DNA from 2 places in the Simplicispira sp. GW247-4R2A genome. Region 1 is predicted to be linked to the other one. Evidence: predicted binding sites of a transcription regulator. Region 1 holds the regulator's gene; the other holds the start of a gene.
The links. Region 1 encodes NrdR, which represses ribonucleotide reductase genes. Its sites were predicted from a motif close to CACNANATNTNGTG; they were not measured.

Region 1 (4,183 bases):
ACCAGCAAGGCGCTGTCCTTGTGAACCACCGGGAAGCGTGCCGCACGGGCCCCCGTCCGCTGCGTTCCGCCGTTCGCCTGGGCAGCCCTTGATTCAAGGGACACAAGTTCACAGGACTGCCATGTACCAACGCAATATTCTCGTAGAGCAAACCGACCCTGAGCTGTTCGCTGCCATTCAGGCCGAAAACCGGCGCCAGGAAGAGCACATCGAACTGATCGCGAGCGAGAACTACGCCTCGCCCGCTGTCATGTGGGCCCAGGGCACGCAGCTGACCAACAAATACGCCGAGGGCTATCCCGGCAAGCGCTATTACGGTGGCTGCGAGTACGTCGACATCGCCGAGCAGCTGGCCATTGCCCGCATCAAAGAGATTTTTGGTGCCGAAGCGGCCAACGTGCAGCCCCACTGCGGCGCGTCGGCCAACGAAGCGGTGTTTCTTGCCTTCTTGAAGCCGGGCGACACCATCATGGGCATGAGCCTGGCCGAAGGCGGGCATTTGACGCACGGCATGGCACTCAACATGTCGGGCAAGTGGTTCAACGTGGTGTCCTACGGGCTCGACGCCAACGAGGTCATCGACTACGACGCCATGGAACGCAAGGCGCACGAGACCAAGCCCAAGCTCATCATCGCGGGTGCTTCGGCGTACAGCCTGCACATCGACTTCGCGCGCTTCGCCAAGGTGGCCAAAGACGTCGGCGCCATTTTCATGGTGGACATGGCGCACTACGCCGGCCTGATTGCCGCTGGTGTCTATCCCAACCCCGTGCCGCACGCGGATATCGTCACCAGCACCACCCACAAAAGCCTGCGCGGTCCGCGCGGCGGCGTCATTCTGATGAAGGCGCAGCATGAGAAGGCGATCAACAGCGCCATCTTCCCCGGCCTGCAGGGCGGCCCGCTGATGCACGTGATTGCGGCCAAGGCGGTAGCCTTCAAGGAAGCGCTGCAACCCGAATTCAAGCAGTACCAGGAGCAGGTGCTCGTCAACGCACGCATCATGGCCGAAACCTTGACGCAGCGCGGGCTGCGCATCGTCAGCGGTGGCACGCAGAGCCACTTGATGCTGGTCGACCTGCGTGCCAAGGGCATTACCGGAAAGGATGCCGAAGCAGTATTGGGATCGGCCCACATGACGATCAACAAGAACGCCATCCCGAACGATCCGGAAAAGCCCATGGTGACCAGCGGCATCCGCCTGGGCACGCCTGCCATGACCACGCGCGGTTTCAAGGACGAGGAAGCCCGCCTGACCGCCAACCTGATTGCCGACGTGCTCGACAAGCCGCGCGATGAGGCCCATGTGGCTGCCGTGCGTGCCAAGGTGAACGCGCTGACGGCCCAGTTCCCCGTCTACCGCGGGTAAAGCGGCGATCATGAAGTGCCCCTTCTGCGGCCATCTCGACACCCAGGTGGCCGAGACGCGGGTCGCGGAAGACGGCGACTTCATCCGCCGCCGGCGCCGCTGCCTGGCCTGTGGCAAGCGCTTCACGACCTACGAGAAGCCTGAAGTCAGCTTTCCTGTCGTCGTCAAGAAAGACGGGCGACGCACTGAGTACGCCCATGCCAAGCTGCTCGGCTCGTTTGCCATTGCGCTGCGCAAGCGCCCGGTAAGCACGACGCAGGTGGACGCGGCCATAGAACGCATCGAGGAACAGCTCCTCAGCCTGGGGCAGCGCGAGATCGCGTCCAGCCGCATTGGCGAACTGGTCATGCGCGAACTCAAGAAGCTCGATCAGGTGGCCTACATCCGCTACGCCAGCGTGTACCGCAGCTTCGAGGACATCGACGAGTTCAAGCACCTGGTGGACGAGGTGCGGCGCTGAGCCAGCGCTTGCCCCGCGCTCAAGAGCGCGAAAATTTTAAGGTTTTTTGGCCTCTAGCGCTTATCCAGTAAGCGCCAGAAGCTATTCTTTCTATAGCGAATTCAAGGGGCTTCGGCTGCAATCGGCGCCACGCTTTGGTGCACGTCGCCGCACTGCGCGCGGTGGCGCAGGGCATGGTCCATCAGCACCAGCGCCAGCAGTGCCTCGGCAATGGGCGCCGCCCGTATGCCCACACAGGGGTCGTGGCGGCCGCGGGTGCTGACCTGGACCGACTGCCCGGCTGTGTCAATCGACTCGCGCGGACTGAGGATGGAACTGGTTGGCTTGATAGCGATCTGCACCTCGATGTCCTGCCCCGTGCTGATGCCGCCCAATACCCCGCCCGCATGGTTGCTGCGAAAGCCCTCGGGTGAGAGCGAATCGCCATGCACGGTGCCCCGCTGCGCGGCGCTGGCAAAACCGGCGCCGATTTCCACGCCCTTGACGGCATTCAATCCCATCATGGCCCAGGCAATGTCGGCATCGAGCTTGTCGTAAATCGGTTCGCCCAGCCCAATGGGAACGCCGGTGGCCTGCACGCGGATGCGCGCACCGCAGGAGTCGCCCGCCTTGCGCAGCGCGTCCATATAGGCCTCCAAACGCTGCACGTCGGCCACCGGTGCAAAAAACGGGTTCTGCGCCACGTGCTCCCAGGACTCAAAGCCAATGTCGAGCTCGCCCAGTTGGCTCATGCAGGCGCGCACCTGGGTGCCGAACTGCGCAGCCAGCCACTTTCGCGCCACGGCGCCGGCCGCCACGGTGGGCGCCGTCAGCCGTGCTGAGGAACGCCCGCCACCGCGCGGGTCGCGTACGCCGTACTTGTGCCAATAGGTGTAGTCGGCATGTCCGGGGCGAAAGCGCTGGGCGATATCGCCATAATCCTTGCTGCGCTGGTCGGTGTTGCGAATCAACAGGGCAATCGGCGTGCCGGTGGTCAGGCCTTCGTAGACCCCCGAGAGGATTTCCACCGCATCGGGCTCGGCGCGCTGTGTGACGTGGCGACTGGTGCCGGGGCGGCGCCGGTCCAGGTCGGCCTGGATGTCGGCCTCGCACAAAGGCATGCCAGGCGGGCAGCCGTCGATCACGCAGCCAATGGCCGGGCCGTGGGATTCACCAAAGTTGGTGACTGCGAAAAGGGTGCCGAATGTGTTGCCGCTCATGGGCCGCCATTATCAGGGCAGCGACACGGGCGAGCACCGCACAAGTGGCTTACTTCCCGGCGGCGGCACCGGGCGTATCGCTGTCCTCGCCCTCGGGCCAATCGCGGATATAGGCCTTGAGCATTTTGTTTTCGAAATTCTGGCTGTCCACCACGGCCTTGGCAACGTCGTAGAAGCTGATGACTCCCATCAGCATGCGGTTGTCCATGACCGGCATGTAGCGCGCGTGGCGTTCGAGCATCATGCGGCGCACTTCGTCCATATCGGTCGCATTGGTACAGGTCAGCGGGTGGTCGTCCATGGCCGTACGCACCAGCATCGTGCCCACTGCGCCGCCATTGCGCACCAGCGCCTGGATGACTTCGCGGAAGGTGAGCATGCCCACCAAGTCGCCATGCTCCATGACCACCAGCGAACCGATGTCCCGCTCCGACATCACGCGCACGGCGTCCGCAAGTGGTTCGGCAGGGTGGGCGGTGTAGAGCGTATTGCCCTTCACACGCAAGATGTCGCTGACTTTCATGGGGGTTCCTCGCTGTGTGCAGCAAGCTCTGTGTTGCTGCGCGGCCTCATAAATATAGCCCACAATGCCGCACACGCCCATCCACGATTGCATTGGAGACCCTTCATGCCCGGTTACGCCGACCCTGGCTTCGACACCCTGGCCCTGCACGCAGGCGCCATACCCGACCCTGCCACCGGCGCACGCGCTGTTCCCATTCACCTCACCACGTCTTTCGTTTTTGACTCCAGCGACCACGCGGCTTCGCTGTTCAACATGGAACGCGGCGGCCACGTGTACTCGCGCATCAGCAATCCCACCACGGCCGTACTGGAGCAGCGCATGGCGGCCCTGGAAGGCGGCGTGGGGGCTCTGGCCACCGCCAGCGGGCAAGCAGCCCTGCATCTGGCCATTGCCACTTTGATGGGCGCGGGCTCGCACATCGTTGCCAGCAGCGCGCTGTATGGCGGCTCCCAGAATCTTTTGCATTACACCTTGCGCCGCTTCGGGATCGAAACGAGCTTTGTACCGGCCGGCGATGTGGACGCCTGGCGCGCCGCCATCCGCCCCAATACGCGCCTGCTGTTTGGCGAGACCGTGGGCAATCCAGGCCTCGACGTGCTCGACATTCCGACCGTGAGCGCCATCGCCCA
Region 2 (4,183 bases), on a different contig from region 1:
AGCCGCAACGCCAGGGGCAGCCCTTGCCGTAGAGCACGGCGGCAAGGCGGCCGGGGAAGTCGATGGTGGTGAGCGGCGTGATGCCGCCGATGCGCAGCAACGCGGCATCGGCGTGCGCGGCGTGCGCGGCGTGCGCGGTCACCACGGGCACCGGCACAGGCCGGCGCGGGGAGCGGCTTTGCAGGTCAACGGCCACAGGGGGCTTCGGCAAAAAACTGGCGCTCGTTGTGCTCACCTTGTTTGCCGATGTTGAAGCTGGCCACAGGGCGGTGGTAGCCCATGACGCGGGTCCAGACTTCGCAGGGCTGGCGTTCGGCGTCGGTGAGCTGCACGTTGGCGGCGGCCAGGGTGGTGTGTTGGGTGGTGGTGGGGTGCATGGCGATCTCCTTGCGGTGGTTGAAAATGCTATTGAATTGATAGCTACTTGCGCTTATCCATCAAGCGCCAAGTGCCGTTTTTGCTTGAAGTTTTAAGCCCTCAGGCTGCCAGGCGCTCGCGCTTGGCTTGCAGGCGTTCTTCGTCGCAGCGGGGGCAGAACTTGTGCTCGCCCTCCAGGTAGCCGTGCGTAGGGCAGATGGAGAAGGTGGGCGTGATGGTGATGTAGGGCAGGCGAAAGCGCGTGAGTGCGCGGCGCACCAGCTCGCGGCAGGCGGCGCCGCTGGAGACGCGCTCGCCCATGTACAGGTGCAGCACGGTGCCGCCGGTGTATTTGGTTTGCAGTTCTTCCTGGCGGGCCAGGGCCTCGAAGGGGTCGTCCGTCCAGCCCACGGGCAGTTGCGAGGAGTTGGTGTAGTACGGCTGGCTGGCGGTGCCTGCCTGGGCGATGGCGGGCCAGCGCTTTTTGTCTTCTTTGGCAAAGCGGTAGGTGGTGCCTTCGGCGGGGGTGGCCTCCAGGTTGTAGAGGTGGCCGGTTTCTTCCTGAAACTGCACGATGCGCGCGCGCACGTGGTCCAGCAGGCGCACGGCAAACTGGTGGCCCTGGGGGCTGGTGATGTCGTGCGCGTCGCCGGTGAAGTTGCGCACCATTTCGTTGATGCCGTTCACGCCCAGCGTGCTGAAGTGGTTGCGCAGCGTGCCCAGGTAGCGCTTGGTGTAGGGGAACAGGCCCTGGTCCATGAGCCGCTGGATGAGTTTGCGCTTGGTCTCCAGGCTTTGCTTGCCCAATTCGAGCAGGCGATCGAGCGCGGCCAGCAGCGCGGGTTCGTTGCCTGCGTGCAAATAGCCCAGGCGCGCGCAGTTGATGGTCACCACGCCCAGGCTCCCGGTCTGCTCGGCGCTGCCAAACAGGCCGTTGCCGCGTTTGAGCAGTTCGCGCAAATCAAGCTGCAGGCGGCAGCACATGGAGCGCACCATGTTCGGCTCCAGCTCGGAGTTGATGAAGTTCTGGAAGTACGGCAGGCCGTACTTGGCGGTCATCTCGAACAGCAATTGCGCGTTCTCGCTCTCCCACGGGAAGTCTTTGGTGATGTTGTAGGTGGGGATGGGGAAGGTGAACACGCGGCCCTTGGCGTCGCCCGTGGTCATCACGTCGATATAGGCGCGGTTGATGAGGTCCATCTCGGCCTGCAGGTCGCCGTAGCTGAACGGCATCTCCTTGCCCGCAATCACCGGCACCTGCTCGCGCAGGTCGTCGGGGCAAATCCAGTCGAAGGTGAGGTTGGTAAACGGCGTTTGCGTACCCCAGCGCGACGGCACGTTGAGGTTGTAGACCAGCTCCTGGATGCACTGGCGCACGGCGGCGTAATCCATGGCATCGACGCGCACATAGGGCGCCATGTAGGTGTCGAACGACGAGAACGCCTGGGCACCGGCCCATTCGTTCTGCAGCGTGCCCAGGAAGTTGACGATCTGCCCTACGGCGGAACTCATGTGCTTGGGCGGGCCGGCCTCGACCTTGCCCGGCACGCCGTTCAGGCCTTCGTTGAGCAGGGTGCGTAGTGACCAGCCGGCGCAGTAGCCGCTGAGCATGTCGAGGTCGTGGATGTGGATGTCGCCATTGCGGTGCGCCTCGCCAATTTCTGGCGTGTAGACGTGCGACAGCCAGTAATTGGCCGTGACCTTGCCGGCCACGTTGAGGATGAGCCCGCCGAGCGAATAGCCCTGGTTGGCGTTGGCGTTCACGCGCCAGTCGGCGCGGGTGAGGTATTCGTTGATCGAGCTTTCCACGTTCACCAGCGTCTGGTGGTCGGCGCGCAGCGTGGCGTGGCGGTCGCGGTAGGCGATGTAGGCGCGGGCCGTGGCCAGGTGGTTGGCGGCGATCAGGGTCTGCTCGACCACGTCCTGGATCTGCTCGATGCCGGGCGCCTCGCCATGGAAGCGGTGGATCAGCACCTTGCCCACCTGCGCGGCCAGCAGGGCGGCTTCGTCGGCCGAAAATTCGCCCGTGGCGGCGCCTGCGCGCAGCAAGGCAGAGCGGATCTTTTCCGCATCAAAGGCGGCGCGGTGGCCGCTGCGCTTGAGCACTTCACGCGGCAGGGTGGCAAGGGTGGATACCATGCAATTCTCCAAAGGTCTGCGGCAGAAAACACTACCTATGGTGTTGAAGATATAGTTAAAACACTATTTGTAGTTTGATTCAACACAAACAGCGGAGCGGCTTGCGCGGCCTGGGCGCGGCGCACCGCGTTGCATCCGGTGACGGTTTGGGGGCCGTGCCGGTTGTCTTTCTCGGCGCTGGCGCGTTCTACGAAGTGGGGTAAAGAGCGCAGCTGCCCCACCACAGGCTGCGGGGGTCACAACGTGCATGCCAAGGCTTTTTTTCCAAACCGTGGGCGGCTGGCGCTGCTGTTGTTCATGCTGCTGGCTGCCCTGTGCGGCACGGGCGCCTTCGCGCAGGGAGCCGCTGGCGACCCGCCGGGGCGCGTGGCACAGCTCAACGCCTTTGACGGGCCGGTGAGCTTTGCACCCGCCGGGTTCGACCAGTGGGCCGGCGCGGTGCTGAACCGGCCGTTGACGCAGGGCGACCGGCTCTGGAACGACACGGGCGCGCGCTCTGAGCTGCACATCGGCTCGACTGCGCTGCGGCTGGATGGGCAGACCAGCCTGGCTTTCTCCGTGCTGGACGACCAGACCGTGCAGCTCGCGCTCACCCAGGGCAGCCTGATCGTGCGCCTGCGCAGCCTGCCGCCAGGCCAGCGCTTTGAGGTCGATACCCCCAACCTGGCGTTCACCGCCTCACAGCCGGGCGACTACCGGCTGGACGTGGACCCGAGCGACGGCACCACGCGCGTGACGGTTCGATCGGGCAGCGCCGTGGTGTACGGCAGCAACGGCGCCTCGGCCAGCCTGGGCGCGCGCCAGCAGATCAGCTTCGCGGGCGCGGACCTGGTGCAGGCCGCCGGGCAGACCGCGCCAGCGTTCGACCCGTTTGACCGCTGGGCAGAGGCGCGCGACCGGGCGGAAGACCAGTCGCTGGCGGCGCGCCATGTCTCGCGCGACGTGATCGGCTACCAGCAACTGGACAACTACGGCGACTGGGAGAGCGACCCGGTGTATGGCACCGTCTGGGTGCCGCACGTGACGGTGCAGGATTGGGCGCCGTACCGCGTCGGCCACTGGGCCTCGATTGCGCCCTGGGGCTGGACCTGGATCGACGACGAACCCTGGGGTTTTGCCCCATTCCACTACGGCCGCTGGGCCCAGCGTGGCGCGCGCTGGTGCTGGGTGCCCGGTGCCAGCGCCGCCCACCCGGTTTACGCGCCCGCGCTGGTGGGCTTTGTCGGCGGCAGCGCTGGGGGTGTGAACTTCGCCATCACGGTGGGCGGCGCCACGCAGCCCGGCGTGGCCTGGTTTCCGCTGGCGCCCGGCGAGGCCTGGCGCCCGAGCTACCGGGCCAGCAGGGCCTATCTGGGCCGCGTGAACCCGTTTGGGGGCCAATACACGCCGCGCAACACCGCGAATGCCAACAACGGCTACCGCTACCAGCACCTGCCGGCTGCCGTGACGGCGGTGACCGCAGCCGCGTTTTCCCAGGGCCAGCATGTGCGCGGCAGTGCGCGTCCAGTGGCCGCGCGCGAGCTGGAGCGCGCCCGCGTGGTGGCCCCGCCGACGCCGACGCGTGACCCGCGCAGCGTGTTCGGCGCCTCGCGGTTGACGCAGGCACACCCCGCGCCGCCAGCCAGCGCGGTGGAGCGGCGTGTGGTCTCCAACCCCTCCAACCCGGCCTTCTCGCGGGGCCGGGCTG

Region 2: a site for NrdR is predicted at 2,526-2,539, ahead of AC07ZH_RS20325 (ribonucleoside triphosphate reductase). Genes of this name have one in related genera too.

Annotation. Positions count from the first base shown of each region.
Region 1 covers NZ_JBWKZM010000018.1:51,642-55,824, forward strand. The annotation lists ZMP/ZTP riboswitch at 1-90, shown strand, start outside; gene glyA (serine hydroxymethyltransferase) at 122-1,369, shown strand; gene nrdR (transcriptional regulator NrdR) at 1,380-1,829, shown strand; gene aroC (chorismate synthase) at 1,931-3,028, opposite strand; gene AC07ZH_RS13140 (CBS domain-containing protein) at 3,078-3,551, opposite strand; gene AC07ZH_RS13145 (O-acetylhomoserine aminocarboxypropyltransferase) at 3,657-4,183, shown strand, end outside.
Region 2 covers NZ_JBWKZM010000047.1:691-4,873, reverse strand. The annotation lists gene AC07ZH_RS20335 (anaerobic ribonucleoside-triphosphate reductase activating protein) at 1-97, opposite strand, end outside; gene nrdD (anaerobic ribonucleoside-triphosphate reductase) at 186-377, opposite strand; gene AC07ZH_RS20325 (ribonucleoside triphosphate reductase) at 478-2,496, opposite strand; gene AC07ZH_RS20320 (DUF6600 domain-containing protein) at 2,794-4,183, shown strand, end outside.